DNA from 3 places in the Pandoraea sputorum genome. Region 2 is predicted to be linked to each of the others. Evidence: predicted binding sites of a transcription regulator. Region 2 holds the regulator's gene; each other region holds the start of a gene.
The links. The regulator FliA, encoded in region 2, starts transcription of late flagellar genes. The targets are predictions, from matches to a motif close to CTAAAGTTTNNNNNNNNNNNGCCGNTA.
Positions count from the first base shown of each region.

Region 1: a site for FliA is predicted at 9,212-9,238, ahead of NA29_RS11700 (Pvc16 family protein). Genes of this name have one in related genera too.
Region 3: a site for FliA is predicted at 4,242-4,268, ahead of NA29_RS16360 (FlxA-like family protein). Genes of this name have one in related genera too.

Region 1 is NZ_CP010431.2:2,639,574-2,650,467, forward strand. Features, by position in the region: gene NA29_RS11680 (penicillin acylase family protein) at 1-2,213, shown strand, start outside; gene chrA (chromate efflux transporter) at 2,228-3,472, opposite strand; gene NA29_RS11690 (deaminase domain-containing protein) at 4,413-7,034, shown strand; gene NA29_RS11695 (ABC transporter ATP-binding protein) at 7,218-8,957, shown strand; gene NA29_RS11700 (Pvc16 family protein) at 9,399-9,974, shown strand; gene NA29_RS11705 (hypothetical protein) at 9,989-10,894, shown strand, end outside.
Region 2 is NZ_CP010431.2:5,623,038-5,633,931, reverse strand. Features, by position in the region: gene NA29_RS24990 (protein-glutamate methylesterase/protein-glutamine glutaminase) at 1-432, shown strand, start outside; gene cheY (chemotaxis response regulator CheY) at 578-976, shown strand; gene cheZ (protein phosphatase CheZ) at 1,060-1,653, shown strand; gene flhB (flagellar biosynthesis protein FlhB) at 1,802-2,953, shown strand; gene flhA (flagellar biosynthesis protein FlhA) at 2,957-5,062, shown strand; gene flhF (flagellar biosynthesis GTPase FlhF) at 5,059-6,324, shown strand; gene NA29_RS24960 (MinD/ParA family ATP-binding protein) at 6,317-7,201, shown strand; gene NA29_RS24955 (RNA polymerase sigma factor FliA) at 7,239-7,967, shown strand; gene NA29_RS24950 (radical SAM protein) at 8,160-8,837, shown strand; gene NA29_RS24945 (SPASM domain-containing protein) at 8,844-9,404, shown strand; gene dynB (dynobactin A family peptide antibiotic) at 9,407-9,610, shown strand; gene NA29_RS24940 (flagella synthesis protein FlgN) at 10,594-10,894, opposite strand, start outside.
Region 3 is NZ_CP010431.2:3,700,200-3,711,093, forward strand. Features, by position in the region: gene NA29_RS16345 (LysE family translocator) at 1-429, opposite strand, end outside; gene NA29_RS16350 (ABC transporter substrate-binding protein) at 664-1,923, shown strand; gene mdtD (multidrug transporter subunit MdtD) at 1,967-3,412, opposite strand; gene NA29_RS16360 (FlxA-like family protein) at 3,626-4,183, opposite strand; gene NA29_RS16365 (sulfite exporter TauE/SafE family protein) at 4,318-5,100, opposite strand; gene NA29_RS16370 (aminotransferase-like domain-containing protein) at 5,304-6,647, shown strand; gene NA29_RS16375 (glycoside hydrolase family 15 protein) at 6,652-8,529, opposite strand; gene NA29_RS16380 (CaiB/BaiF CoA transferase family protein) at 8,915-10,162, opposite strand; gene NA29_RS16385 (enoyl-CoA hydratase/isomerase family protein) at 10,164-10,894, opposite strand, start outside.

The DNA.
Region 1 (10,894 bases), 2.8 Mb from region 2:
AGCGGGATATTCTCGACGGCTATGCCGCTGGCATGAACGCGTGGATCGCGCAGATCCGCGCGAAGCCGGACCAGCGCATGCCCAGGCAATTCAACGACTTCGGTTTCCAGCCGACGAACTGGGACGCGTTCGACGTCGCCATGGTCTTCGTGGGGACGATGGCGAATCGCTTCTCCGATGCGACGAGCGAGATCGACAACCTTGCGTTGGTCACCGCACTCAAGGACAAGTACGGTGCGCAGAAGGGTATGGCGTTGTTCAACGAGCTGAAGTGGATCGTCAATCCGGATGCGCCGTCGACGGTACCCGCGTCGGACGGCGTCTATCCGGTGAAGGTCGGCCCGGCGACCGGCGCGGCCATGCAACCCCTCGCACGCTACGACGGACCGGCGCCGATGTTCGCGCGACTGGCACGCGGCAACGACGGCGGGCTTCTGCATGAGGACACAGAAACCAATGCCGCGACGATGCTCGCGCAATTTGCCGAGTCGGGCCAGCCGGGTCTCGCCGGTTTCCCCACGACGAGCAATATGTGGATCGTCGGCAAGGGCAAAGCACGCGACGCTCGCGCAATCATGCTCAACGGCCCGCAGTTCGGCTGGTTTGCACCGGCCTACACCTATGGCATCGGCCTGCATGGCGCGGGCTTCGATCTCGTCGGCAATACGCCGTTCGGCTACCCCTGCATTCTGTTCGGTCATAACGGCAAGGTGTCCTGGGGCTCGACGGCGGGCTTCGGCGACGACATCGACATCTATGCGGAGAAGCTCGACCCGGCCAATCCGAACCGCTACTTCCACAACGGTCAGTGGCACGACATGGAAAAGCGCGTCGATATCATCAAGGTGAAGGGCGGGGCGCCGGTCGTGCAGGAGGTGTATCGGACCGTGCATGGCATCGTGATGCAACGCGACGCTAAGCAGCCGATTGCCTACGCCAAGGCGCGCGCGTGGGATGGCCTCGAAGTGCAGTCGCTGCTCGCGTGGACGCATCAGGCGCAGGCGCAGGACTGGAAGTCGTGGACGGCGCAGGCCGCGCGTCACGCGTTGACCATTAACTGGTACTACGCCGACGTGTCCGGCAATATCGGCTACGTCCACACGGGCGCTTATCCGGCGCGTCAGCCTGGCCATGATCCGCGTCTGCCGGTGCCGGGTACCGGCGAGTGGGACTGGAAGGGACTGCTGCCGTTTTCCACCAACCCGAAGGTCTACAACCCGAAGCAGGGCTGGATCGCCAACTGGAACAATTCGCCACAGAAGGGGTACCCGGCGAGCGATTTGTTTGCGTTCCTGTGGGGCGGCGCGGACCGCGTGGTCGAGATCGACAAACGGATCGAAGCGCACGACAAGCTCGGTGTCGACGAGATGTGGCAGATCCTCAAGGATACGAGTGCGGTGGACGTCAATCGTCGTCACTTCCTGCCGTTCATCGAACGCGCGACGGCGAACCTCCCGGCCAGCGACGCACGCCGTCAACTCGCTATGCAACTGACCGCATGGAATGGCCTGAGTCGTGATGAGAAGCACACGGGGCATTACGACACAGCAGGTCCGGCCGTCATGGACGCGTGGCTGAGCGCCATGCTCAAGCGTACGCTCGGTCAGGTCGTTCCCGCGCCGTACGACAAGTGGTTCCTGGCAAGCGGTTACGCCGCCCCGCAGGACGGCCCGACGGGGTCGCTCAATATCGGCAACGGCAGCAAGGTGTTGTACGAGGCGCTGCGCGGTGACAAGGCAAGCGTGCCGCAAACGTTCGATATCTTCGACGGCAAGCGTCAGGACGACGTCATTCTGGCGGCGCTGGACGACACCATCGCGTCGCTCAAGACGAAGCTTGGCCCCGACATGGCCACGTGGCGCGCGCCCACCGTGCCGCTGACGTTCCGCGCCAACAACTTCTTCGGCGTGCCGCAGGCCAACGCGAACGAAGCGGTGCGCACGCCCGTCTACATGAACCGGGGCACGGAGAACGATCTGATCGTGTTCGGACCGAAGGATAGCGCCGCGAAGGTCGAAGCGTTCGACGTCGTCGCACCGGGACAGAGCGGCTTCATCGCGCCGGACGGCACTCGCTCGCCGCACTATGCGGATCAGGTGGAGATGTACACGTCGTTCGGCCGGAAGCCCCTGTGGCACGACACGGCGGACGTGAACCGGGCGGCAAAGTCGGTGGAGCGACTGCGTATCGAGCGGGTGTCAGACAGTGAATAAGTCGCACTAAGCCGTCAGGCCAACCCCGTCGCACCGGCGATCACGCACAACGCGACGACCGCCAGCGGCGGGGTTTTCCACCGGACCAGTAGCACGAAGGCAACGATGGCGAGCGCGACATCGGCAGCGCTGTGAACGGCGCTGGTCCACACCGGCGAATACAATGCCGATGCCAGAATCCCCACGACCGCGGCATTGATGCCCGCGAGCATGGCTGCTGTTGACGGACGAGTCCGAAGCGTCTGCCAATGCGGGAGCGCTGCGATCACCAGCAGCAGTCCCGGAAGGAATACGCCGAGCGTGGCGAGTGTCGCGCCTAGCCACGAATGGGACGGTGCGCCCGCCATCCACCCGAGATACGACGCGAAAGTAAACAACGGGCCGGGCACGGCCTGCGCCGCGCCGTAGCCAGCGAGAAAGTCGTTCGCCGACACCCATCCTGTCGTGACTGTCTGCGCCTGAAGCAGCGGTAACACGACGTGGCCGCCGCCGAAGACCAGCGCGCCCGAGCGGTAGAAGCCGTCAAAGATGGCGATGGCCCGGCCGTTCGTCCACTGATGCACGAGTGGCAGGCCAACCAGCAGTGCGGCGAAGAGCACGAGAGACGCCACGCTCGCCGTGTGAGAAATGTGGAATCGCAGTGTCGGTACGTCGGGAGATGCCGGGGTGGCGTTCGATGTGCGAAGCAGCCCGTAGCCGAGCGCCGCGCCGAAAACGATCACGATGAGCTGCGCGAAGACCGTCGTCGTCAGTGCAAGGACCGCAATCGCCGCCAGCGCGATACCCGCTCGCCGTACGTCGGCGCATAGCCGTCGTGCCATGTCCCAGACGGCTTGCGCCACGACAGCCACCGCTACCAGCTTCAGACCGTGCAGAACGCCGTCGCCGACCGTGCCACCGAGATGTGGCGCGAGTACGGAGAACAAGAGCAACAGGCACACCGACGGCAGCGTAAAACCGCACCATGCCGCAAGACCGCCGAGCCATCCGGCGCGCAGCAACCCGATGGAAAAGCCGACCTGACTGCTCGCTGGACCGGGCAGGAACTGACACAAGCCGACCAGATCGACGAAGCTTGCGTCGTCAAGCCACCGGCGTCGCGTGACGAATTCGCGGCGAAAGTAACCGATGTGTGCGACGGGACCGCCGAAGCTGGTCAGCCCAAGCACGAGGAACGCGCGGAGTACGTCGAGTGCAGCACGCGGTCCGGTGGCCGTGGTCGAAGGCGGTGTGAGGTCGGACGAAGACGGTTCGGGCACGGCGGGTTCGGGAGATAGTGTCGATGTCACGACGGTAGCACGTCCGGATGTCACGCGGCCACGCGGCGAGATGTGCTGCCGGTCGCGGTGGTTTGTCACAGGTCTCCCAATCGTGCAATGCGGTTGGGGCAATCGTCTATTCCCGAACAGTTCGCGGTTCGTTTCAGCAATCGTGTGGAGCCTCGGCGCGATAGCGTTTGTTTCCGTGTCGCGAGCGGCGATCTGTCGTGCCTTCGCACGGCGGCCGCTGGCGGCCCGACGCCCAGGAGAGACGTTCCATGACTCGCATGCATCCATCGATGCCACACCATGCCCATCGGCCAAACGCCCATAAGCGCGATGCGCCACCGCGCAGGCGTTGCCATGCCCTCGCGGACGACTGGGGCGCGGGGCGCGCATTGCCTCGCAGACCGCTGCACAACAGCGCACGGGCGCAGCGCGGCGAAGTGGGATCGTCACGTGCGCCAGGAGAGGACGTGCGCAGCCAGGCGGCGAGCGCTGCGTTTGCGCTGACATTTCTGGCGCTCGCGAGTGTCGCGAGTGTCGCCAACGCAGCTGCGGCCGACGTGCCACGAGGTCCTTTCACCGGTTTGCGTGCGAGGGGGAGGCGTCAGACGGTGCTCCCCGTCGTCAGCACGCACCCCCCTGCGACGTTGGCGCAGTCACAGGCCATCGCAGGTATTCGCACACTGCTGAAGTTTCGTCCGGCACCTGACGAAAACGGGAACGTCGCATCCCAGTGTTTGCCGTCACCGAGAACATCGGCGATTGGCATTTCGCCACCCGCTGCCGATAGCGAAGCTGCGCTTCGCATGGGACTATCCGCCTATCGCGAGGACCTGCAGCGAGTCGTCGTCGCCATGATCCGTGATTCCGTCGCTGCCGCCCCCCTGAAACGCGCGAGGCGTTCGCGAACGCCGAGGTGCTGCGCCCTCGGTACATGACGCTACGTGTTACCCACAAAGGAACGAAGGGCTGGCCGCCGCCCAGCATCTACTTCGCGCCGTCCGGTATCACGCTTAACCTACGCGACGAACAGGGTCGCTGGCGACCGTTCGCACTCACGCTCGCCGCTCAGGCGCCCGCACTCGTCGTGCCGCTGCCGACTTGCCGGGGGCAGAGTCCGGCCGACGCGGAATGTATCAAGCGAACACTGGGACCGTTGTTCTGGGGGGATCGTTGGGCATCGATTGCCGAGAAGATCGACGACACCGACACGGTACGGTTCGTATCGATGCGTGCCGGTGCGACGGTGTCGCCGGGATGGCCGTCGCCCGACACACCTGTGCTTGAATCGCCCGATATGGAGGAGGTCGCCGAAATCCTTCTGGAGACGCTGATTCGCGGCGAACCGTCGAATGAAAGGCTCGGGTCGCGTCTCCGGCGAAGTGCGATGAACGACGTTGGCGGGGCGCGGACACTGGCGACGCGATTGCGCGCCTCCGGTCTCGAGTGCCTCGCTGCCGTGATCGGTGCAGGCACGTTCGACAACGATGCCATGGCTTTGCTGCGGCACCTCTGGCCTTCGGGGCCCGTACAGGTTTCCGATGTTGTCGCTTTGCCGCAGCCTCCCGCGCCGGCGACGTTCCCGCACGAGTCGTTCAGCGGCCCGCTCGGACGCGGCGTGCAGTGGGTCTTGCCCCCGAACGTGTACGTCGAGTATCGGCCCGACCTCACGCAAAACGGGGTGAAGGTCTTCGACGTCGACGGCACGCTATATGGCGCAACCGTCGCCCGCACGCGCAAGCACGCTTCCGACCTGCGTCCGTTAGACCAGATGCGCAACGAACTCGGACCGCTCGCGTTGTGCCGCATTTCGCGCGGCGTCGGCATCGATGTCGACGGTATGTGTCTGGAGTGCCACACTGAACCGGACGGCGAGGTGTCCGTCACCGAGCAGGGGGCAACGATCACACAGCATCAGGTGCTGGAGGCTTCTCCGCTGGCACGTCTGCGCGTCGCGGTGTATTCGCAGCCGTTCGAATCCGAGGACGGACGTCGGCAGTTCTTCGCTTTCGGACGTCTGGGTGAATTCGACGCGCAGGGCGTGCCACGGGTGACGTCGAACTCTCCACTGGTACCAGGTGAAGTCTACGCACGAGAGCTGGAGGGCGAACTCGGCTACTTTGAGCAGGCCACGACGGCAGGCCCCATGGGGGGACGCCGCGTTCGTCTCACGCTCGGGAACATGCATGTCGCTGCGCCCTTCGGCACGTATCGCGACCGTCACGAGGTGTTGCACGGCGTGGTGCAGTTGTCGCGCGAGGTCTACTACCGGTTCGCGTTGCCCGGCGGGAATGTGGGAGAGGCGGGCGGGATACCCCGGCGCGTGCGTTTGCAGTATCGCCACGCGGGGAACCGCGATATCCGTGAGTACTGGATCGCACAGCATCATCGTGCGGCGGCGGAGAACGCCAGTGTTCTGCCAACGATCTCGTACGGGGAGGCGCGCACGTTACTGCAACTGTATCTGCGCATGTGGGAGCAGGCGCCATCGCCGTCCGAGGTGTGGCACGGCCTGGAGGACATTGCGCTGTCCGTCGCCGAGGCCCGCGAAGCGGTCGGGCAGCTCACGCACGCCATCGAGTGGCATGTGGCGTCAGCGCGAGGTGCGAATAATGGCGACGGTGGAGACGCTGATGAAGTGGACGGTCCGCGCGTGCGCTCAGCGCCCGAGGTCGATCCGGCGTTGCTTCCGATGTTCAACCGGCTCTGGTCGCATTGGCAGCGTTATCCCGGTCAGGCGGACGCTTTCATCGGTGCAGTGGCGCGCGACTTCGTATCGCGCCCGACACCACTGGCGGTATGGTCGCAACTGCCGTTCACCGGCGACGTGCAAACGACGCGCGATGTACTCGCACTATTCGAGGAAGTCTTCCCCGGTATGCCAGATCTTCAATCGGTGGTGTCGGGCAAGGCTCGGGCTGCTCGTGACGTCGACAACCGAATGCGTCACGTGTCGACGAACGCCAATATCGCGCTCGCCGAAGTCACACTCGCAGACGGCACGCGAACGATCTACTATTGCCTCTCCGGACTCCAGCGGCGTGTGCTGCCGACGAACGCTCCGACGGTGCGATTCGTCGATGCCGGGCGCGCTTATCTCGAACGAGAGAACAACGTCATCACACAGCAAGGCGAGGACCCGCTAGCACGAGCGCAGGCGCACCCGACCGAGCCACCCGAGTTGCGGTTTGTCGTCGCCGACGCCAACCTGCCGACGTATCACGCAGCGTCAGGCACGGCCAAGTCGCGCACGCTCGACACCGAGCGCCTGATTCTGGCTCAGATCTATGCGGACCATCCGGCTGGCGAGAACGTCGTGCGCTCGATCGTGATGTGCTCGCGTATGCCATTCTGCGACTCCTGCGCGGTCAACCTGGCGATGGTGCCCTACCACTATCCCGATGCGGCGCTGCGCTTCTACTACGTCGCATCCGGGCCGCTTACCCGCACACCGTCAGAGAACGCACTAGCCCTCACGCAGGCCCCGGTGACCGGGTTGCCGCGGGACCGGGCAGTTGCTCACGCGCCCGACAGTCACGTGCATTCGACCCTCTAAGCGGGACGTCTACGGATTTTTCCCCTATATTGACCGCTCGCGCTGCACATTACAGCGCCTCGCAACGCCTGATGCTTTCCCGGGGCGTCAGCTTGTGCTGCGGCCCGCTTGCATGACATCTGCATCACGTCTGCATCGGACGGCGATATCTCAGCTATTTCTGCAATAAGGAACGAAGAACGCATGACGGCGCCAGAGGCTTCCCCGCGCAAACCCGCCATCGGACTCGGCAGTGCCGCCCGTGACCTGTATCGCGCACTGTGGCGACATGCGCAGGGCGTACGTATGCATCTGCTGGGCGCAGCGGGGTTGCTCTCGGCGGCACAACTGCTCCGGCTGACCATGCCGTGGCTTGCCGCGCAGGCCATCAATGCGCTTCAGCAGGGCGATATGACGGTCGCGGGACGCTGGATCGTCTACCTCGTCGGCATCTATCTCCTGTCGTGGTTGTTGCATGGCCCGGGGCGAATTCTTGAGCGCAATGTCGGCGTCCGGGTGCGCTTGCGTCTGGCCGATCAGTTGTATGCACGCATTGCGGTTGCGCCGCTGGCGTGGCGAGACGGACGACATTCTGGCGAGTTGCAGCATCGCGTCGTGCAATCCAGTCGCGCATTGTCGGACTTCGCCCAGAATCAGTTCGGATATCTGCAAAGCGTATTCAATTTCGTCGGCCCGCTGGTCGCGCTGGCGCTGTTGTCGCGTACCAGCGGTGCGATCGCCGTGACCGGGTATGTCGTCATCGCCATCATCATCCTTCGATTCGACCGCGTGCTGATGCAACTCGCACGTGCCGAGAACGATGCCGAGCGTCGCTATGCAGCGGCGCTGCTCGATTTTGTCGGCAACGCGGGCACGGTGATCGGTCTGCGCTTGCAGGCGGCATCGCGCAAGCTGCTCGGACATCGGATGGACGCCGTGATGGTGCCGCTGCGACGAACGGTGACGGTCAACGAAGGCAAGTGGTTCGCCGTCGACATCCTCGGCATGGGGTTGACCTGGATTCTCGTCGTGGTCTACGTGTTGCAGTCGCGCGTACCGGGACAGGCCGTGATGCTCGGCACGGTGTTCATGATCTACCAGTACGCACAGCAGGCGGCGACGGTGGTCGGTGCGATGGCGTCGAACTTCCAGAGCTTCGCGCGGATGCACACGGACTACGGCAGCGCCGAGCCGATCTGGGACGCCCCGAGCGATCCGGATGCCGCCGTCCCGGCGGTCATCGCCGACGCGCCGTGGCGCACGCTGACGTTGCGTAACGTCTCGTGGAATTATGCCGATGATGCGCGCGGCGGGTTGCGCGGCGTCGACCTCACGCTTCGGCGCGGGTCGCGCGTAGCGCTCATCGGTCCGAGCGGCGGTGGCAAAAGCACGTTGCTGCGAACGCTTGCCGGTCTGTACCTTCCGCAACACGGCGAACTGCTACGCGACGGCAACGCCACCGACTGGTCGGATCTGCGCACATTGGCGACGCTGATTCCCCAGGAAACCGAAGTGTTTGAAGCCAGCGTTGAAGAGAACCTGACGTTCGGTGAACCGGCTGACGCACAAGCGCTCCAGACAGCTGTGCATGCGGGCGTATTCGACGACGTGCTGCAACATCTCCCGGACGGCCTGTCGAGCACGCTCAACGAGCGCGGTAGCAATCTTTCCGGTGGTCAACGCCAACGGCTTGCGCTGTCGCGCGGTGCGTTGGCGGCGCAGGGCAGTTCGCTGTTGCTGCTCGACGAACCGACGAGCGCGCTCGATCCGTTGGCCGAAGGGCGCGTGTTCGACCGCATGTACGACGCGTTTCCGACGGCATGCATCGTGGCGTCCGTGCACCGGCCGAGTCTGCTGAGCCGCTTCGACACCATCGTGGTCATGGAAAGCGGTCGTGTTGTAGACGCGGGGCCAAGAGACGAAGTGCTCGCCCGGCGAACGTGATCCGGTGGCGTTGCCCCTTTTTGTCGCTTACATCCCCGGCGGAAGTCCACCCTCGTGTACACGCCGCCAACGCGTGAACATGACCTGTGGGGCAACGTCAAACCGTCGCCGGTCGTCCCGAGCGAGCGCCAGGACATCTCAACTCGCTCGAAATGCACAGCCCACCGGTCCAATAGCCGGTGGGCTGTTTGCCTTGGAAGACTGCCCAATTCATTACGAATTTTCACGAGCGCGCTATTCGCTACGCGCTTGTGCTACAGTTCCGCAGCAAAAAATCAAAAGCCAACATTCCGGGCGGTGCAAAAACGCTCAGGAATCCAGATCGTCGTGTTTCGCTATGCGACACGATGTAAGAAATTTTGCGACACGCCAGTTCCAGTAGTCGAAAGTGCTGTACCGAATCAGATTTTGCAACCGCATTGCGAAAGGGTATCGGGGACCATGATTAACGCTGCTGTGGGCCACCTTGCGGGGCGGCTCAACGAACACTTAAAACAAACGTATACGCTCGACGGCGACATCGTGACGATGTCCGGTCTGGTCGAGGTGAGCGGTCAGGCTGTCGCCAACACCAGCAACCGTCTGGTCGTGATGCTCACACACATCGAGCGCGACTCCGGCCCGGTTCGCAAGGGCATTCCGGGCGACGCGGGGGCATCGAGCCTGTCGCTCGGCGTGGCACCGCTGTATCTCAATCTCTATGTCATGGTGGCGGCTAATTTCTCGGGTGGTCACTACGAGGATTCGCTCAAGCTGATCTCTGCGGCCATCGCATTCTTCCAGCGCAATCCTGTATTCGATCATCGCTCGTCGCCGTCGCTCGATCCGCGTATCGACCGGCTGATGCTCGAGATCGAGAATCTGGATATCCGTGAACTCAGCAACCTCTGGACGATGCTCGGTGGCAAGTATCTGCCTTCCGTGTTGTACAAGGTTCGCCTGATGGCGCCGGATACCGGCGACATTACCGGCACCGTGCCGACCGTGCGTGCGCCGGTCCCCGCGATTAGTCACTGAGCGGAATCGAGGGCATGCTCACGTCTGCTTCCACGCCGGTGGTGCCGGGCTATACACGCCTGTTTTCCATCGACGTCACCCACGCCTACTGGACGATGCCGCACCTATGGCTTCGCCATGAGGCTACGTCGGACACCGCCGAGTGGGTGCGCCGCCGCGACCTGCTCGTGCGTGCGCATCGTCAGGGCGTGGCGGTTTTCTGCGCGGCCGAGCGTCGAGACCTTCTGCTCGACGGCGTCCGACGCGGGGATGCCGTGGCGACGTTCAAGTGGTACGCGCAGGACACCGCATTTTCCCTTTACACGTCACCGACACGCCCGGCTGCGCAGCTCGGGGCGTCTGTGTGCTTCGTCACCAGCGTAGCGAGCGTGCCCGTCGATGGACAGACGTCGGCACGTCGGCTGCATGCGCAACCTTACATCGACGCCAGCGATGTCGTACCCGTCGATTCGCCATTGCTCGCGCCATATCTCGAACGCGCCGATCGCGTGAGTGCGCCGGTGCTGATCGTGCAAATCGACCTCGCCGATCAGGTGGCGGGCAGCGAGCCGGGGGGCATCGACTATGTGGCGAATTTCGGCGCGCGTGAGAGTTGCTGGCGCTATTACTACGTGTGCGCGGATGCAGAGGAAGCCGCCGATGGCGCGCACGCGCTGAACATCGTCGATCTGGACGAAAAGGTGAGTTTTGTCACGGCAGGCCGCGAGGCACGTCCGGGCGGACGTCACGCCGTGATCTTCGAGAGTGAGCAAGCAATTGCAATGCAGCAGCAATACCCGCAGCGATTTCAGTTGCGGGAACGGGGCCGGTCGGGTGAACGCGTGTTGATCCGGAGACTGCCCAATGCCGACATCGGCAGCCTGACGCAGAAGACGCCGAAGGTGCACAAACCGCAGGACGCTGAACTAGCGGCGCAAAGC
Region 2 (10,894 bases):
ACGGTGAAGGAAGCCGAGCACGGCGAGCGTGTGTTGCCGGGCCACGCCTACATTGCACCGGGCGGCGACACCCACCTGCAACTCTCGCGCAGCGGCGCGAACTACGTGGCACTGCTAGACCCGGCGCCGCCGGTGAATCGACATCGTCCGTCGGTCGATGTATTGTTTCGCTCCGCGGCCGTGCATGCCGGACGTAACGCCATCGGCGTGATTCTCACGGGCATGGGCCGCGACGGTGCGGCCGGTCTGGTCGAGATGCGCCGTGCCGGTGCGCACACGTTCGCGCAGGACGAAGCGAGCTGCATCGTATTCGGCATGCCGCGCGAAGCCATTGCCATGGGCGGCGCAGAGGAAGTGGTGCCGCTGCACGAGATGGCCCGAAAAGTGCTTCATCAGGTCGCGAAATTCGGCGAACGCACGCAACGGGTATAGTTCGGCTTTTGGCGTTGTTTTTGGCTTGTTTTCGCCGTATGGTCCGCAACGATTTGCGTTCACACTCAGGGCACTGAGTGATGGCGGAACTTGCCCCTGAATATTGTCGGGCCCCCAAAGGGGGACCGGCAGAATTGGAGTGATGATGGTAGACAAGAACATGAAATTCCTGGTCGTCGACGATTTTCCGACGATGCGCCGCATTGTGCGAAACCTGCTCAAGGAGCTGGGTTTCTCCAATGTCGACGAAGCGGAAGACGGTGTGGCGGCGCTGGCCAAGCTGCGCGGCGGTAGCTTCGAATTCGTGGTGTCCGACTGGAACATGCCGAACATGGACGGTCTGACGATGCTCCAGACGATCCGTGCCGACCCGAACCTGGCCAAGCTGCCGGTGCTGATGGTCACGGCCGAAGCCAAGAAGGAAAACATCATCGCCGCCGCTCAGGCGGGGGCGAGCGGGTATGTGGTCAAGCCGTTCACGGCCGCGACCCTCGATGAGAAGCTGGGCAAGATCTTCGAAAAAATGGAAAAAACGGGGGCCTGAACGTGACCCACGAGTCGAGCACTGAATGGCCGGGTGAGCCGGGCGGCGCTTACGTGACCGGCGAGGCAGATCCGGCGGAGCGCATGCTGATGCGCGTCGGGCAGTTGACGCGCATGCTGCGCGACAATCTGCGTGAACTCGGTCTGGACAAGCAACTGGAGCAGGCCGCCGAGGCGATTCCCGATGCCCGCGACCGTCTGAACTACGTCGCGACCATGACGGAACAGGCGGCCGTGCGGGCGCTGACGGCCATCGAGCTGGCCAAGCCCATTCAGGACCGCCTCGAAGCGGACGCCAATGCGCTCGACGCGCGCTGGGCCAAGTGGTTCGATCAGCCGCTGGAACTCGAGGACGCGCGCCAGCTCGTCACCGAGACCCGCACCTACCTGCGTCGCGTGCCGGACGACACCCGCGCGACCAACAACCATCTGATGGAAATCATGATGGCGCAGGACTTCCAGGATCTGACCGGGCAGGTGATCAAGAAGATCATGGAGGTGGTGCAGGAGATCGAGAAGCACCTGGTCCAGACGCTGCTCGAGAACATGCCGCCCGAGAAGCGCAAGGAAGCCGAAGACTCGCTGCTCAACGGGCCGCAGGTCAAAAAGGAAGGCCGCACCGACATCGTGGCCGATCAGGGACAGGTCGACGACCTGCTCGCCAGCCTCGGTTTCTGACCCCGCCGCCAGCCGTGCCCCGGCTGGCGGAATCGCGCTTGCGCGAAATACCGCCCAATCCCGCCTCTATTCCCCCCTTTGTGACTTGACGGTTACGGCCATAATCGGTCGCGATAGGGTGGGTTCGTCCGCCCGCTGTGGATAGGGCATGGCTGAGGAAAGCGATCTCGAAAAGTCGGAATCACCCACTCCCCGGCGTCTGGAGAAGGCGCGCGAGGAAGGGCAGGTCGCGCGTTCGCGCGAGCTTTCGACGTTCGCCCTGCTGGCCGCCGGTGTCGCCGGGATGTGGATGACGGCCGACCGTATCTCGCAGGGATTCGCCCAGTTGATGCGCCACGGCATGCAGTTCGAGCCGGGCACGGCGATGGACACGCGCCGCATGCTGTCGTACGCCGCGCACTCGGGCGCGGACGCGCTCATGGTCATCGCGCCGCTCTTCGCCGCCCTCGTGATCGCGGCCATCGTTGCACCGATGGCGCTGGGCGGCTGGCTGTTCACCACCAAATCGCTCGCCCCCAACTTTGGTCGCCTGAACCCGCTCAAGGGACTGGGCCGCATGTTCTCCACGCAAGGGCTGGTCGAGCTGGTCAAGGCCGTGGCCAAGACTGTGCTCGTAGGTGGCGTGGCGTACTGGGCCATCGCCCGCGACAAAGACGCCGTGATGGGCCTGATGACGCAGTCGCCGCGCGTGGCGCTGCCGTATGTGGGCGAGATGATCGTGGTGTGCTGCGCGTTTATTGTGGCGTCGCTGCTGCTGGTGGCCGCCATCGATATCCCGTTCCAGCTGTGGCAGCACTACAAGAAACTGCGCATGACCAAAGAGGAAGTGCGTCAGGAAAACAAGGAAACCGAGGGCGATCCGCACGTTAAGGCGCAGATCCGTCAGTTGCAGCGTCAGGCTGCGCGCCGGCGCATGATGCAGGACGTGCCCAAGGCCGACGTGATCGTGACGAACCCGACGCACTTTGCCGTCGCCCTCGAATACAAGGACAACATGCGCGCGCCGCGTGTGCTCGCCAAGGGCACCGATCTGGTCGCGCAACGAATCCGTGAGATGGGGGCCGAGCACCGCATCCCGATCCTCGAAGCCCCGCCACTGGCCCGTGCGCTGCATCGCCACGTGGAAATCGGTCACGAAATCCCGGCCACGCTGTACACGGCCGTGGCCGAAGTGCTGGCGTGGGTCTTCCAGCTTCGCCGCTGGCGTACCGAGGGGGGCATCGAGCCGCTGACCCCGTCGGATCTGCCCGTGCCGACTGAGCTCGACGCGCCCCGGCGCCTCGGGTCGAAACGAGTGTAACGAATGAACCTCAACCCTCGCGCGAACCAGCTATTGCGTGCGTCGCAACTGCTCCTCGGCGGCAACTTGAAGTCGCTCGCCGCGCCGGTGCTGATCATCATGATTCTGGGCATGATGATCCTCCCGCTGCCGCCGTTCATCCTGGATCTGTTGTTCACGTTCAACATCGCCCTCGCGGTGATGGTGTTGCTGGTGTCCATGTACACGCAGAAGCCGCTCGACTTCGCGGCGTTCCCGAGCGTGTTGCTGTTCTCCACGTTGCTGCGTCTGTCGCTGAACGTGGCGTCCACGCGCGTGGTGTTGCTCGAAGGCCACACCGGCCCGGACGCTGCCGGTAAGGTGATCGAGGCGTTCGGCCACTTCCTGGTGGGCGGCAACTACGCCGTCGGTATCGTGGTGTTCATCATCCTCGTGGTCATCAACTTCATGGTGATCACGAAGGGCGCGGGGCGTATCGCGGAAGTGGGCGCGCGTTTTACCCTCGACGCCATGCCCGGTAAGCAGATGGCCATCGACGCCGACCTGAACGCCGGGCTGATCGGGGAAGAGGAAGCGCGCAACCGTCGTAAAGTGATTGCGCAGGAAGCCGACTTCTACGGTTCGATGGACGGCGCGTCCAAGTTCGTGCGCGGTGACGCGGTCGCTGGCCTGTTGATCATGCTGATCAACATCATCGGCGGGCTGATCGTCGGTGTGGTTCAGCACAATCTGGATCTCGCGACCGCCGCCAAGAACTACACGCTGCTGACCATCGGTGACGGTCTCGTCGCGCAGATCCCGGCACTGGTGATCTCGACGGCCGCCGGTGTGGTGGTCTCGCGAGTGGCGACGGATGAAGACGTTGGCCAGCAGGTCGTCTCGCAACTCTTCAACAACCCGCAGGTGCTGGGCATTACGGCCGCGATTCTGGGCTTGATGGGCCTGATTCCAGGCATGCCGCACTTTGCCTTCCTGCTGCTCGCGCTGGGTCTGGGCGCGCTGGCCCGCTGGCAGTTCCGCAAGGCGGCCGCTGCCAAGGTGCAGGCGACGCGTCCGACGCCGGTCGCCGCGACCGCAGCGCCCGAAGTGGCCGAAGCGTCGTGGGACGACGTGGCGCTGGTCGACCCGCTGGGGCTTGAAGTCGGCTATCGCCTGATCCCGCTCGTCGACCGCAATCAGGATGGCGAACTGCTCAAGCGTATCAAGGGCATCCGCAAGAAGTTCGCGCAGGAGATCGGTTTCCTCGCACCGGTGGTGCACATCCGCGACAATCTGGAGCTGCGTCCGAACCAGTACCGCATCACGCTCAAGGGCGTGATCATCGGCGAAGGCGAAGCGTACCCGGGCCAATTGCTGGCCATCGACCCGGGACAGGTCAGCGCACCGCTGCAAGGCACGCCGACGCGAGACCCCGCCTTCGGTCTGCCCGCCACGTGGATCGACGTCGGCCAACGCGATCAGGCGCAGGCGTACGGCTACACCGTGGTCGATGCCGGTACGGTCGTGGCGACCCACCTGAATCACCTGATCAACGCCCACGCCCACGAATTGCTGGGACGTCAGGAAGTGCAACAGCTTATCGAGCGCATCGGCAAGGACGCGCCGAAGCTCATCGAAGATCTGGTGCCCAAGACCATCGCCCTCACCACGCTGCAGAAGGTGTTGCAGAACCTGCTCGAAGAGCAGGTGCCGATTCGCGACATGCGCACCATCATCGATACCATCGCCGAGCATGGTGCACGTGTGCAGGATCCGTACGACCTCACGGCGCTGGTGCGACTGTCGCTGGGCCGCGCGATCACGCAGAGCGTGTTCCCGGGCAGTGGCGATCTGGAAGTGGTGGGGCTCGACGCCAATCTCGAACGAATTCTCACGCAGGCGTTGTCGGCCGGCGGTGGCACTGGCCTGGAGCCGGGCCTCGCCGATACGCTGCTGCGTGAAACCCAGGCCGCCGTGACGCGTCAGGAGCGTCAGGGTCTGCCGTCGGTATTGTTGGTTCAACATCCGCTGCGTTCGCTGCTCTCGCGCTTCCTGCGCCGCAGCCTGCCGCAGCTCAAGGTTTTGTCGTATGCGGAAGTGCCAGACACCCGTAACGTGAAAATGACGGCACTCATCGGAGGTCAAGCGTGAAGATTCGGAAATTCTTTGCGGGCACGTGCCGCGACGCACTGCGCCAGATTCGCGAGGAAATCGGACCCGACGCGGTCGTATTGTCCAATCGCTCGGTCGCCAACGGCGTCGAGATCGTGGCGTTGGCGGAAGAGGATCTGGACGCGCTCGCCGGCGGCGACATGCCGACGCATCGTCCGCGTCCCCGTCCTGCTGCACCGGCCCCGGCGCCCGTGGCGAGTCCTGCCGTCGCCGCGAACGACATCGCCGCGACGAGCGCTTTCGCGCAGTCGATGATGGGCGAGTTGCAAAGCATGCGCGGATTGCTCGAAGAGCAGGTCGCGGGTCTTGTGTGGAACGACAAGCAACGTCGTTCACCGGCGCAGGGCGAGATTCTGCGCACATTGCTCGCGGCGGGCTTCTCGGCGCAGCTCGGCCGTGCGCTGCTGGAGCATCTGCCGGAAGGCAGCGACCGCGAGAACGGTCTGGACTGGGTGAAGAATGCGCTCAAGCGCAATCTGCCCATCATGCCGAACGAAGACGAATTGATGGATCGCGGCGGCGTGTATGCGCTCATGGGGCCGACCGGCGTGGGCAAGACCACGACCACGGCCAAGCTCGCGGCGCGTTGCGTGATGCGTCATGGCGCGGAGAAGCTCGCACTGCTCACGACCGACAGTTATCGTATCGGCGGCCATGAGCAGTTGCGCATCTACGGCAAGATTCTGGGCGTGACGGTGCATGCGGTGAAGGACGCAACGGATCTGCGTCTGGCGCTGACCGAACTGCGCAACAAGCACATGGTGCTGATCGACACGGTTGGCATGAGCCAGCGCGATCGCACTGTACCGGAGCAGGTGGCGATGCTGTGCGGGGCGGAGACGCCGGTGCAGCGTCTGCTGTTGCTCAACGCCACGAGCCACGGCGACACGCTCAACGAAGTGGTGCACGCCTATCGCAGTGCGAGCGCCGAGGGCGGTGGCGATCTGGCGGGGTGTATTCTGACGAAACTCGACGAGACGACCAACCTGGGTTCGGTGCTCGACACGGTGATTCGTCACCGTCTGCCGGTGCATTACGTCTCGACGGGGCAGCGCGTACCGGAAAACCTGCACGTCGCGGACCGGCAATTTTTGATCGACACGGCGTTGTCTGCGCCGGTGACGGGGTCGCCGTTCGTGCCGTCCGAGGAAGATTTGCCGGCAGTGGTGCGCGGGGTCGATCCCAATTACAGCGGGCTGTTCGCACCCGCACAACCTTCAGGCGAGGCCTGCTTTGGTTAAACTCGTACTCGATCAAGCTGAAGGGCTGCGCCGACTGGTGGCGCGCCATACCACGCGCATCGTCGCGGTGGTAGGAAGTGCGCCTGAAGCCGGTCAGACGAGTGTTGCGTTGAATCTGGCCAGTGCGCTGGCTCATCACGGTCAGGATGTCGTGCTGGCCGACGAGAGCGGCCATGCAGCACCGGCGCTCGGTCTGCCATTGCGCGGTGACATCCACGATGTGCTGGCAGGGCGCATTTCGCCCGACGCGGTGCGTGTGCACACGCGCGACAACGTGGTGCTGGTGCCTGTGGCGCATCGTCATCCCGAGCGGATCGATCCGCAGCGTGCACTGCCGGTGCTGACCGTTGGCGAGCCGGACGTCGTGATCGTCGACTGCACGCATGCCGGTGGTGTGCTGAGCCCGTTGGCGGCGCATGCGCATGACGTGCTGGTGGTGCTCGGCTGTGAACCGGCGTCGATTACGGGCGCGTACTCGTGGATCAAACAGGCGCATTACGAATATGCGCTGGCGCAGTTCCGGGTGTTGGTGAACCGGGCGGAGGATATGGAGGCACGCGTCGTGTGCCGCAATCTGGCCACGACGGCGAGTCGTTATCTGGCGGTGTCGCTGGAGTTGGCCGGACATGTGCCGTCGGACCGTCAGGTCATGCGGGCGCGGCAATTAACGCGCACCGTGGTCGATGCGTTTCCGATGGCGCCGGCGGCGGTGGCTTATCGTCAGTTGGCGGCGCAGGTGATGCATTGGCCGTTGGCCATTCGGGATACGGGACCGGCGGCGTTGGGTGCCGGGATCGGTCAGGTGGGCGATTGCGGCGGCGATCGCGGTGCCGAGATGACGCATGGCGTGGGCGCGGTGAGCGCGCACACGGCCTGAGCGTCACGGCACGCGTCGAGAGGAAGCGGAGGGAAACATGTATACCGCGCGCGGGAAGGTCGACACGAACGACACGCTGACCCAATACGCGCCGTTGGTGCGCCGCCTGGCGCTGCAATTGATGGCGAAGCTGCCGGCAAGCGTGGAATTGGAAGATCTGATTCAGGCTGGCATGCTGGGGCTGCTCGATGCGGCGAACCGGTATCAGGAGACGCAGGGCGCGCAGTTCGAAACGTACGCGAGCCAGCGCATTCGCGGGGCGATGCTTGACGAGTTGCGCGAGCTGGACTGGGCATCGCGCGGCATTCGCAAGACGGCGCGCGAGATCGAGAAGGCGGTGCAGCGTCTGGAGCAGCGGCTGGGCCGGGGTCCGTCCGAGAGCGAGATTGCGGGCGAGATGTCGATCGGGCTGACCGAGTATCAGCAGATGCTGCAGGATGTGCACGGCTGCCAACTGATCTATTACGAAGACTTCGAAGCGGCAGACGAAGAGCCGTTCATCGACCGCATTTGCGCGGACCCGGGTGCGGATCCGCTGACGATGCTGCTCGACGAAGGTTTGCGCGGCGGCGTCGTGGACGCCATCGACCGTTTGCCCGAGCGCGAGAAGTTGCTGATGAGCCTGTACTACGAGCAGGGATTGAACCTGCGCGAAATCGGCGCCGTGCTCGAAGTCAGCGAGTCCCGCGTGTGTCAGTTGCACAGCCAGGCGATCTCGCGCTTGCGCGCGACGCTGCGTGAGAAGGCCTGGACTTCGGCGAATTGAACGACCAATAGATCTGCGTAAGAAAACCTCCTGAACAAAGCCCCCGGTGACGCGCAAGCGCCCCGGGGTTTTTTGTTTCCCGCAGGGCGACGCTATTGTGCACGCGGCCAGTAAAGTTCAACGGAAAATTCCCAAGCTCGCTACGAGCATAGCCGCGCTATTCTGCTGCTAACGGCTTAGCAAATCCCCCCGATGTCGAGGCGGCCGCGTACAACGTATTTCACCGGGGGGGATATGCGACTGGTTAACGTAGTAAAGCCCACACACATTTGTAACTTGGCGTGTACGTATTGCTATAACGACGACGTTCGCAAGCCTGTCATGGCCGCGGAGACTCTTGGAGTCACGATTCGAGAGACGCTCGAGTTGGCGAAGCAATATGAGAGCGTCGACGAAGTCGATTTCATTTGGCACGGCGGCGAGCCGTTAGTCGCAGGAAGGGAATTCTTCGAGAGCATCGTTTCATTCCAATCGGAATTCGCGAGCGGTGTCCGCTTTACGAATAGCGTTCAAACGAACGGCACCCTTATCGACTCCCGGTGGGCAGAGTTCTTCGCGAAAGAGGGGTTCAACGTGAGCCTTTCTCTCGACGGCCCCGAGGAGATCAACGACCGATTCCGTGTCTATCGTTCAGGTGCAGGATCGTTTGCCAAAACGTGGAAAGCCATTCAGGTCCTTAGGGCCGTTGGCCTCAATCCCGGCGTATGCATTGTCCTCAGTCGGGCCACGATTGATCGGACGCAAGAAATTTTGCGTTTTCTATCGGACAACCATCTCGGGTTTAACGTCATTCCATTGACCTTGTCAGGGTCGGCGCGCGACCACTACGACGAACTCAGCATCACCCCTCAGGAATACGCGCGCGCTTGAATTTCCATGTACGACGAGTGGATAGATGCCAAGGACGGCTATGTATACGGGCATGATTTCGTCGTTAAGACGCGGGCGATTCTCTATGGGAAGGCCGCGGACTGTATAGGGATGTCGAATTGTGCCGACTTCAACCTGTCGGTCGACCCAATTGGGGACGTCTATCCCTGCGCGTCATTGTCCGGCAACCCTGCTGCGAAGCTCGGGAACATTGGTGATGCGCCGCTTGTTGACATCGTGAACGATGAGCGTTCGACGACATTCCGAAATAGAGCCGTGGACCCTCAATGTGCCGAATGCAAATGGCAGCACGTATGTCACGGCGGATGTATGTCGAGAGCCTACAAATTCACGGGAAACATAAATTCGCGTGACTTCTATTGTCCCGGCCTGTTTGAGATTTACGAACATGTTGCTGGTCGGCTGGCGAAGCACTCCATCGCTCCCGGAACTCGGAACCCTTGGCACATGACCGACGGATTGGATCCTGCTCTGGTTCCCTTCAAACAGACCGCAACCAAAGAACCCCCCAAAGTTATTCCCATTCACTCGATTAGAGAGGGCTAAGTATGCATTCAAGAGCTTCGGATTCTGAGACTCCCGTATGGAATCAGGCGTTATTGGATTCATTTGGTGGTGACGCGCGAGCTTCATTCAAGCCCGGGCAGGCAATGCCGGATCGCTATCGAAATCAGGCCGATAGGGAAACCGCGTGTTCGTATCACTGGAACGGCAATGTCCACACATATCATTACTTCAAGGACGCCAGATAAACGCGATTCCTTTCGACGGACGATAGACGCCGGGGCGGCGATTCTCACCTGATGTCTAAGCGCGGACATGATCAACGTCTTCTGATGTTCGGTGTGGCGACATCTGCCGCATTGCATATCGCACTTTTTCTCTGGTTCTTATCCTGGGGAGGTACTTTAGCGAAGCGCGTACCGCCCCAGGCGCTTATCGTCACCTTCGTCGAAGTGCCTCATCTTTCGATTGAATCCGATACGAAGCCGTTGCAATCACCAGAACAGTCGCGCCTTGCGAGGAGGAAGTCAGCGAATGTGCCCTCGAAGGCACCGACGGTGGTTAGGCGTCCGCGAACAAATCTTTCAGCGATTGAGCGGACAGTTGTGCCGGAGCGAGAGGAAACGCCGTTAGGCGATTGGCGGCAGTCAGTCCAAAGCGCTGTCCGCTCGCAGCAGAACAAAAATGAAGTGGATATGACAACACGTGCCGTGAGAGATCAATCGAGCGTCGCTGACGAAAGAGTGATGGGGAAAAGTCACGTGATCACAAACTCCGTCGCTCAGGCGTTTGAGTCGGCGCTCGGGAAAGGTTGGGTGTCGGGGACTGTCTCTAGCGAGATGCGGCCAGATGGATCAAGAGTTGAGAGAATCCGGTCACCTCACGGGACCTATTGCGTTCGCATACCCAGCCAAGCTGCCGGTATCGACCCATTTGTGAAAAAAGAACGCCCGCTTATTGCCGTGAAATGTTGAACGACTTCGCCCCAGTCTCAGACACATCGAAATGATGGACTGCTGTTATGGATACCAGTACCAAATTAAGTAGTCGGCAGACGATGGTGAGCACGTCGGACTTTGCGCCGAGTTTCCGTCGATGTCGTGGCTGGACGTGTCGCCCGAACGCGCGCTCGGGCGAATCCAAGCGGCTGTAAGAAATGTCGTTTCGGATATGCAGGCGAGCGGCGAAGCCGTGCCTATGCCGCCGCTGACCTGAGGGCGATAAGTCGGCGTTAAGCCGTAACACTCCCCCCGCTTGAGCGCGGGGTGGTGCGGCCGTCGGGGCCGTAGAGCGGGGTGTTGTTGCCCGGGCCGTAGAGGACGTTCAGGGCTTGCTGGGTGTAAGTCAGGCGGGTGTTGATGAGCAGGCCGTTCGTGTCGTTGGCGCGCTTGGCCTCGGCGGCGGCGGCAAGCAGGGCCTTCCACGCTGCGTCGACCTTGGGGTCGGCGGCTGCGGCTGCCGTGGCGCCCGCTTCGTCAGGCGAGTAGCCCAACGCTTTCAACTGCGCATCGCGCTCACGACCGAGCGCGGAC
Region 3 (10,894 bases), 1.9 Mb from region 2:
GTGGGTGGGCACCGCCGAAGAAAACACCGCCGCATAAAAGGCGATGGACTTCGGGTTAGCGATATTGGTCGCGATACCTTGCAGGAACGCACCGCGAAACAGAGGCGACTTCGGTGGATGACGCTCAGTCGAAGGAGTCGCCCGCGCCGACATGATGAGCCGCACCCCGAACCAGACCAGGTAGGCCGCGCCAACCAGCCTGACGCCGACAGCGAGCCACGGGAAAACCGCGAACACCGCGCTAAGACCCAACATGGCGCACGTCGCCCAGAACAGATTGACCGTCACGATGCCAGCAACGAGCGCGAGCGCATCGCGGCGCCTGCCGGTGACCGCCTTGTGGGTGATAGCGACGAAGTTTGGCCCGGGGATGACAACCGCAGCCACGTAGACACAAAAGACCGTCACAACAGCAGACCAATCAACCATTTGTCGCCCCCGTGGGTTGTAGTTGTGCAACACGCACACCCGCTTGCACAGTCGGCATTCTGCGGCAATTCGCGGATGACCGCGTCCGACAGCAAAAATTACGCATAGATACCGATCATTACGGATTGCGCAATCGATTACGTGATGTTTAAGATGTTCGAGACCCGCCGCACACGTCCTCCGGCAGAGATGGGCGGCGGCGGGTCGTCATAACTCGAACATTGGAGACAAGCCATGCCCAGCATTACCGGCCTTAGCGGTCACTTGCGCCGTACGATTGCCGTCGCCGCGTCGTTTGCCGTTGGATCCCTTATTGCCCTTTCCTCCCCGGTGCAGGCCGCCACGATCTCCGACGGCGTCGTGAAGATCGGCGTGCTCACCGACCTCTCGGGCGTGTCGAGCGACAACGCGGGCAAGGGCAGCGTGCTCGCCGCCACCATGGCCATCGACGACTTCTCGCACGATCGCAAAGTCCTCGGCGCGCCCATCGAACTGGTGTCCGCCGACTCGCAGGGCAAGACGGACACCGGCGCGACCATCGCCCGCGAATGGTACGACCGGGGCAAAGTCGACATGATCACCGACCTCACGTTCTCGAACGTGGCGCTGGCCGTCGACCGGATTGCCGACGAAAAGAAGAAGATCGCGCTCGTGACCGGTGCGGGGTCATCCGCCATCAGCAACGAGCAATGCACGGCACATAGCGTGCAGTGGATGTACGACACGTATGCGCTCGCGAACTCGACCTCGCAAGCCTTACTGCGTCGCGGACTGAAGTCGTGGTACTTCATCACCGCCGACTACGCGTTCGGGCAGGCGCTGGAGAAAGACGCGAGCGAGATCCTGACGCGTCAGGGCGGCAAGGTCGTCGGCTCGGTGAAGCATCCGGTGAACTCGCCGGACCTGTCGTCCTATCTGCTGCGCGCCCAGACGTCCGGCGCGCAGGTGATCGCGCTGGCCAATTCCGGCACCGACACGCTCAACACCGTCAAACAGGCCTCGCAGTTCAACATCATTCAGGGCGGCAAACAGGTATTCACGCCGCTGCTCTCGCTCATCACCGAAATCCACGGCATGGGCCTGAAGAACGCGCAGGGCATGATCCTCACGAACGGCTTCTATTGGGATCAGGACGACCGCTCGCGCGCCTTTGCGCAACGCTTCTACGCGCAGCACAAGAAGATGCCGACGATGATGCAGGCCGCCGTGTATTCGGCGGTGCTCAATTATCTGAAGGCGGTTCAGGCGGCAGGCACCGACGAAGCGGACGCCGTAATGGCCAAGCTCAAGTCGATGAAGATCGACGACCCGGTGATTCGCAACGGCCAGATTCGCGCCGACGGCAAGCTCGTGCACGACATGCTGCTGGTGCAGGTGAAGACGCCCGCCGAATCGAAATCGGAATGGGATCTGTACAAGATTCTGGAGACGATTCCGGCCGACAAGGCGTTCGCCCCGCTGGCCGATTCGAAGTGCGCGCTGGTGAAGAAGTAAGTCGCGGCTGAGTATCCGCCAGCGTGATGTGGCGGCTTGACGCTCAGCGCTTGAGATCGGTGGCAGACGCGGTCTGCGTCTGACCACCGTCGTGCGATGGTCCCGCCGCAGGATCCTCGACGCGACGGAACACGAGCGCCGAGGCCAGCGTAATCAGTCCGACGCACACGAACGTCATGCGAAAGCCAGCGACGGTGCCGCCCACCCCCATCTCACCTGCCTGCCCGGCCAGATGGCCGAACAGCGCCAGCAACTGGCCGCCGATGGTCACGCCCAGCCCGAGGGCAAGCATCTGCGCCATCGAGAACAGCCCGTTGCCCGCACTCGCGCGACGCGTGCCGAGATCCTTCAGCGTCACACTGTTCATGGCCGCGAACTGCATCGAATTCGCCCCGCCGAACACCGCCAGTTGCGCGAGCCCCAGCCAGATCGGCCAGCCCGGCCCGAACAGCGCGAAGCTCGCAATCGAGCCGCCCACGACCGCCGTATTCACCATCAGAAAACGCGTATAGCCGAAGCGCACCACGAGCGGCGTGACCATACGCTTGACGACAATCCCCGCGAGGGCCACCGGCAGCATCATCAACCCGGAAGCCAGCGGGCTGTAACCCATCGCCACCTGAAGCAGCAGCGGCAACAGGAACGGCACGGCACTGCTGCCGATGCGCGCGACCAGATTGCCCAGCAAGCCGAGACTGAAGCTGCGTGTCTCGAACAGTTCCAGCGGGAACAACGGCGCAGCGCGACGGCGGGCGTACGGCCAGTAACCGAGCGTCGTCGCAACGCAAAGCAGCGCGAGGACAGCAGACGGCGCCCATCCGGCCTCCGAGAACGGATGATCCAACGCGAGCGTGAACGACACCATCGCCACCGACAGCAAGGCGAACCCACACCAGTCGAAACCGGTATCGATGACTTCGTCCTTCGTGGGACGCGGCAGGTAATGACGCACGGCGAGGCTACCGATCAGGCCGATGGGCACATTGATGAGGAAGATCCAGTGCCACGACGCCACCTGCACCAGCCAGCCGCCCAGCACCGGACCGATCATCGGGCCGACCTGCCCCGCAATCGACACAAAGGCGAGCGCCGCCAGATACTCCCCGGCCGGGAATGTGCGCAGCACGGCAAGACGTCCGATGGGCAGCAGCATCGAGCCGCCCGCGCCTTGCAGCACTCGCGCGACCACGAGTTGCGGCAGCGTGTGCGCCATCGCACAGGCAATCGAGCCGAGCACGAACAGCAGAATCGCCACGAAGTACACGCGTCGCGTGCCGAAGCGGTCGGCCAGCCATCCCGACGCGGGCGTCAGCATGGCCATCGTAAGCGAGTAGGAGACGACCACCGGCTGCATGCGCAGCGGGTTCTCGCCAAGACTCGCGGCCATGGCAGGCAGCGCCGTATTGACGATGGTCGTATCGAGCGCCTGCATGAAAAAGCCCGCCGCGACAATCCATAGCAGGGCGGTGAGCGTCTTGTCTTGCTTCATGCGGCACGGGGACGAGGCGCAGCGGTCAGCCGGGCCTCGGAGATGAATTAAGCGAGAGCAGAATTTTAGCGCGCTTCGGGCGCGCGGATCGTTGCACGTTTTGCAGCAATCGATCCGCGCGGCGCATTACTGCGATAAGGACGATGTATAGCGCGAAGATGTACAGCGGGACGATGCACAGCGATCAGGCCAACGAAAGCGGCGATCCGTTTTTCAGGCGGTCGTGTTGACGTTGTTGCCGGTGGGCTTGGCCGGGCCCATCAGCGCGAGGATCTGTGCCTGAATCGACATGGCCTGAGAGGACAGCAGGTTCATTTGCTGCAGCTTGTCTTCGGGCGGGAGACGGTCGTTCGCGCGCACGGCATCCAGTTGCTTCATCACCTTCGCGAGCATTTCCTTCAGCTTCTTGATGGTCTGCGAAACGATCTCGTTGCCGGAACCCGCGCCGTCCGTCTCGCTCATTGCCTGCCCCTGCTGCTTGGCGCTTTGGTTGACTGAGCGCAGGTCCACCAGCGTTTTGTCGCCCAGACGGCTCACGCCGTTGTTCTCGGCGGCGTCGGTGGACGTGGCATCGGTGTTGGCGACGGTCGGTTGGGCCGCGTCGTCTGCACCGGCCGACTTCGTCGAGGCCGCCTGATTGACGGTGCCCGTCGCGGCTGCCGTCCTGGCTGCCGCCTGCGCCTTATCCGCCTGCTGTTGCTGGATATGCGACTGCCAGATCTCGAGCATGCTGGACGTCGCGTTGCCCTTGGTCGGAATAATGGTCGTCATGGAGCGAGGGGTCTCCGTGGAATGGGGGAAATGAAAGAAAGTAAGGATTCGAAAGTATTACGGCATATTTCACGAAACACTTTAATTCCTGACATCCCACCTACATTCCGTCCCTCGCATCGCTGCCATGAGATTCAAACAAGATAGCCGGAGATGCCGTCCCACAGCAGCTTGACCGCCGTGACGACCAGCAGTGCGTAGCAAGCCCGGTAAATCTGACGTTGATCCAGACGCGCGTGCAATCGCCAGCCCGAGAACACGCCCACAGGAATGGCGAAGAGGCAAATCCCCATGAGCGCCCAAACCGACTGTGTCGGACGAACCAGCAGGAGCCACGGCACCGCTTTCGTCGCATTGCCGACGGTGAAGAACAGGCTGGTGGTTCCGGCATACACCTCCTTGCTCAGACCCAGCGGCAGCAGATACATCGCAAGCGGCGGTCCACCGGAGTGCGCAACCATCGTCGTCACCCCAGACGCCACGCCAGCCGTAATCGCCTTCGGCGTCGACCGTTCGCGCACCACCTGCTTCGCACCCGTGATCAGCCAGAGCCCCACGAACGCCAATGTGATAAGCGCCATCACGATGGAGATGGCGCGATGGTCAAGCACCCGGAACAGTAAGTAGCCCATCGCAATCCCCGCGAGCAACCCGGGCACCAGCCGCGCCAGGTCGGGGCGCGACCACGTCGACGGCTTCCAATAGCGCAGTGCAAACAGATCCATCGCGATAAACAATGGCGCGAGCAAGCCACCCGCGCTCACCGGGTCCATCACACACGACAGAAGCGGAATGCCGACGATAGAGAAGCCACCGCCGAAGGCACCCTTCATAAACGAAATCAGGAACACGGCGACGAACGCCACGACGACGGTTGCAAGCGTCAGTTCCGGAACGAACGAGGACAACGCCATCATGCCCTCCGCAGTAACGTCGACGCACCCGTCTTCGGCAACGTCGACAAAGCCGCGCAGCGCGCGAGGAAACACAGCATGGCAAACACGGAGTCTCTCCAAAATGACCAAACCTGCGGCGCGAAGGTTATCGCCGGGGACAGGTGCAATCAGAATGCTCCGATGTTAAATTCGGTGCAATTAAAACATTGTTCTCGGTGCAATATATGACGAAGGCTGAATATCTGACGCTTGCCGACCAGATTGCGACGGACATTGCGCAGGGTGTGCTCAGGCCCGGCGACCGGCTCCCGCCGCAGCGCGACTTTGCCGATCTGCACGGCATTGCTGCTTCGACGGCAAGCCGCGTTTACGCCGAATTGCTCCGGCGCGGCCTGGTCGTCGGCGAGGTCGGCCGGGGAACGTATGTATCCGGCGAAGCAAAACGGGGGGTCGCGGCACCGGGCGAGCCGCGCGGTGTTCGCATCGATCTGGAGTTCAATTTCCCGATTCTCCCGGTGCAATCGGCATTAATCGCGAAGAGTCTCGCCGGGCTGGAGCGGCCGCTCGACCTCGAACTGGCGTTGCGTCCTGCCACCAGTCACGGCACGTCTGCCGTGCGTAACACCGCGGCGGCCTTTCTCGCGACAGGACCGTGGACGCCATCCCCGGATCAACTCGTCTTCACCGGTGCCGGACGGCAAAGCATCGCCGCAGCACTCGCCGCCGTCGTGCCACCGGGCGCACGCTGCGGCGTCGAGATGCTCACTTATCCGTTTATCAAAGGCATTGCGGCGCGATTGGGCATCGCATTGGTGCCGCTGGCGATGGATGAGTCCGGCGTGCGTCCCGAGGCGGTGCAGCGCGCGCATCGTGAGGGCAATCTCTCGGCGATCTACCTTCAGCCGACGATTCAAAGTCCGCTGGGAATGACGATGCCTTCGATGCGGCGCGCCGAGCTGCTGCGCATCGTCGAAAAACTGAACATCACGGTGATCGAAGACAATGTCTATGGCTTTCTCGACGACGCAATGCCGCTTGCCGCAGATGCGCCCGACCATTGCATCGTGGTCGACAGTCTGTCGAAGAAGGTCGCGCCGGGGCTTAATCTGGGATTTCTCGTGACGCCACCGCGACTGCGGGACAGCGTGATGGCCGCCGTGCGCTCAGGGGGATGGACCGCGTCGGGCTACGCCTTCGCCGCCGCGCAACGCATGATGAGCGACGGCACCGTCGATACGCTCGTGCAACTCAAACGACAAGACGCACGCGCTCGCCAGCAAATCGCTGCTGACTGCCTCGCGCAGTTCGACGTGCGCACCAGCGGCAAGAGCTATCACCTCTGGCTGACGCTTCCCGCGCACTGGCGCTCGCAGATGCTGGTGGCCGCGGCCGCCCGACATGACATCGGGCTGACGCCGTCGACCACGTTTGCCGTTTCACACGGTCATGCGCCCAACGCCGTGCGACTCGCGCTGGCGGGACCGTCCCTCGAATTGCTCGACACAGGATTGCGCACGCTCGCCGACATTCTGAACGCGAAGGAAGACGATTTCGACCTGACGGAATGAGGCATCAGGCTCTGACCGCCTTATCCGCCCGGTATCCCACATGCTCGTAGCGCGCTTCGTCGTCGGTCTCTCGCGCATCGGCGTCGTCGACCCGGTCGTCGTCAGCGAGGGCATCCAGACGAATCGCCGCATGCACGAGCGCGATATGCGAAAACGCCTGCGGGAAGTTGCCGACCTGACGCTCATGCGTGGTGTCGTACTCCTCGGCCAGCAGACCGACGTCGTTGCGCAACGACAGCAACCGCTCGAACAACGCCCGGGCATCGCGATGACGCCCGATCATCACGAGGCAATCGACCATCCAGAAGCTGCACGCGAGGAACGCGCCCTCGCCTGCCGGTAACCCGTCGTCCACGCGACTCGTGCGGTAACGCTGCACCAGCCCGTCGCGCATCAGCTCGCGCTCGACCGCCTCGATGGTGCCGATCACGCGCGGATCTTCGGGGGGCAAGAACCCCACGAGCGGAATCATCAGCACGCTTGCGTCCATCTCCGACGAGCCGTACGCCTGCATGAACGCATTGCGCTGCTTGTCGAAGCCGTTGGCGCAAACATCGGCGTGAATCTCCTTGCACAGCCGACGCCAGTGGTCCACCGGCCCCGGCAAACCGAAACGCTCGGCCGACTTGATCGCGCGATCGAATGCGACCCACGCCATCACCTTCGAATACGTGAAGTGCTGACGGCCACCCCGCACTTCCCAAATGCCCTCGTCCGGCTCGCGCCACACGGTTTCGAGATGCGCAACAAGCTTCGTCTGCACCTCCCAGGTGGCGTCGACCGGCGGCAATCCACCGAGACGGGACTGATGCAGCGCGTCCATCACTTCACCGTAGACGTCCAACTGCAACTGGCCCACCGCACCGTTGCCGACCCGCACCGGCTTCGCGCCTTCGTAGCCCGGCAACCAGTCGACTTCCCATTCCGGCAGACGCCGCTCGCCGGACAAGCCGTACATGATCTGCACTTGCGACGGCGCGCCCGCCACCGCACGCACGAGCCAGTGACTCCAGTCGTTCGCCTCGGTGTAATAACCGCCGAGCATGAGCGCCTGCAACGTGAGCGTGGCGTCGCGCAGCCAGCAATAGCGATAGTCCCAGTTACGCTCCCCGCCCAATTGTTCCGGCAGCGATGTCGTAGGTGCCGCAACCACGCCGCCCGTCGGCACGAAGGTGAGCGCCTTGAGCACGATGAGGGAGCGACGAATCGCAGACGACCATCGTCCGTCGAGCTGACAGCGATTGGCCCAGGTGCGCCAGTAGCGTTCGGTGTCCGTGAGCGCGGCCAGCGGATCGATCTCGCGGGGATCGGCGTGATGCGACGGCACGCGCGAGAGCACGAACGGCACCGTCTCGCCCGCCTTCACCTCGAAGCGCGCGCGCAGGCTACCCGGCACATCCTGAATCTCGACGGGCGTGCGCATGACGACCTTATCCGGCCCGGCGATAAGACGCATGCCAGGGCCGGTCGGGTCATCGGCATCGAGCGGACGCGACCACGGCACCGATGCGCCGTAGTCGAAGCGCAGGATCAGCTCCATCGACATCGTCACGGTGCCGTGCACGCCCTTCACCAGACGCACCAGATCGGCCGCACCATCGCGCAACGGCATGAAGTCGATCACGGCGACGCAGCCTTCCACCGTCTCGAAACGCGTCTCGAGAATCAGCGTGTCGTCGTGGTAACGGCGTGTGGAAGTGGCGCGCGGATCTTCGGGAGCGATTCGCCAGCGACCATGCTCGGGGCCGCCGAGCAACGCGGCGAAGCACGCCGGGGAATCGAAGTACGGCCAGCAGAGCCAGTCGATGGAGCCGTCGCGCGCGACCAGCGCGGCGCTTCGGCAGTCGCCAATCATTGCGTAATCTTCAATACGTGCCGGCATGCTCACCTCGCGAACAGGAGAGAACCAACGCCCCCGATGCCGTCACCGTGCGCGACGTCGTCGCCTGTGACCGGGGGAGCGCAAGCGTATGAGGTCCAATGGTACGCGTCTCGCGGACGTAGGACCACCTTGCGGGCGGTGCAATGGGCGAATTGCCAGGGATTCTGCCAAGGGTCATGCCTTCCCTCCTTACGACGTTGCGTCGGGTCGGATTGATCGGGGCGGGCGACCGCTCCACTTCGCGCGCGTCGTCGCGAAATGAAAATGTCGTCGGCCAGTTCAAAAACCGACCGACGACCGGGAAGGAAGTTCGCTGAAATTGCCGCTCGGTGACGTTTCGCGGGTCAACTCGCGGAGAATCCGCATCGCGGCAACGAGACTTACATCATGCCGTCACCGTGGCGCCCTCTTCCAGTGCATGCACCGCTCCTTGCGCGATCAGCTCGCGTACATGAGCGGCGTCGAATCCATATTCGGCCAACACTTCGGACGTGTGTTCACCCAGACGCGGTGCAGGTCCGCCAGTGCACTTCGGCGTCTCCGAGAATCGAATCGGCAGGCCGATGCTGCGCGTGGGGCCATCGAGCGGATGCTGCGTTTGCACCACCATCTCGCGCGCCACGATCTGCGGATGCGACACGGCTTCGGATATTGCCAGCACCGGCCCGACCGGCAGACCGACCGCATCGAGTCGTTCCACCCAGCGCTGCGTCGTATCACGCATGAGGTAGACGGTGAGGCGCTCGACGAGTTCGTCGCGATGGGCGGTACGTCCCGCATTGGTGGCGAAGCGCGGATCCCCTGCGATTTCCGGCGCGTCGAGCACTTGCAGCAAACGCTCGTAATTGGCCTGATTCGCGGCACCGATGTTGATCCAGCCGTCCTGCGTGCGAAACGCCTGATACGGCGTGCTCGTCGGATTAGCGGAGCCGAACTTCGGCGGATTCTCGCCGATGGCGAAGAAGTTCGCAGCGGCCCAGTACATCTGCTGAAATCCCGCTTCGAGCAGCGATGTATCCACGATCTGCCCTTGCCCGGTGCGCAAACGATGTGCGTAGGCGGCCGAGATGCCGAGCGCCGCCAGAATGCCTGCGTTGATGTCGGCAATCGGCGAACCGGCCTTGATCGGCGCTTGCCCCGGTTCACCCGTCACACTCATCAACCCCGACAGGCCCTGCGCGATCAGATCGAATCCGCCTTTGTCGGCGTAAGGCCCCGTGCGTCCGTAGCCCGAGATGGAACAGTAGATCAGCCCCGGGTTGGCTTCGCGCAACGTGTCATAGCCGAGGCCCAGCTTTTCCATCGTGCCCTTGCGATAGTTCTCGGTGACGACGTCGGCACTCGCGAGCATCTTGCGCAACACAGCCTTGCCGCCATCGGTCTTGAGATTGAGCGCGATACCGCGCTTGTTGCGGTTGAGCATCATGAACGACGCCGACTCGCCGTGCGAGAGGATCGGCGCGAATCGGCGTGCATCGTCGCCATCCATCTTTTCTACCTTGACGACGTCGGCGCCCATGTCCGCGAGCATCATCCCGCACACCGGGCCGGACATGATGTGCGACAGCTCGATCACCTTGACGCCCTGCAACGGGCCGCTTTTATTTGCCATGTCGGCTTGCTTGTCGGTCATCTCAGCGGCCCTCGAATACCGGCATCGTCTTCGCAAGGAACGCGCGATAGCCCGCCTGAAAATCGGCAGTGCCGAAGCACGCGAACCCTTCGTCGATCTGCGCGGGCGTGAGAGGCTTGCCGCTCACCAACTCACGCACGAAGCGCTTGTGCCAGCGCGCGACGAGCGGCGCACCGGCGGCGATGCGATCGGCCGTCGCGAGCGCTTCGCGAGTGACGTCGCTATCCGCCACCACACGCGTGACAGCCCCGATGCGCAGCGCTTCCTGCGCGTCGAAAATGCGGCCTTCGAGCAGAATCTCCAGCGCCTTGGTCGGACCGAGCAGGCGCACGAGGCCGGACAGTTCCGCGTGCGCCATCACCAGACCGAGCTTGTTGATCGGCGCGCCGAAGCGACTCGACTCGCCGCAAATGCGGATGTCGCACGACGCGGCAATCTCCATGCCGCCCCCCACGCAGATGCCATGAATCATGGCGACGAGCGGCACCGGGCAGTTCGTCAGCGCATCGAGCGTGCGATGCATGAGCGCGCCATACGTTCGCGCCTGCTCCACGTTGGCGCGATCGGTCTCGAACTCGGCGATGTCGTTGCCCGGTGCGAAGGCCTTTTCACCTGCGCCGCGCAACACGATGCAGCGCACGTCAGGCGACTCGGACAACGTCAGAATCGTGTCGCCCAACGCCTGCCACATCGGCTTGGTCAGCGCATTGAGCTTTTCGGGACGGTTGAGCG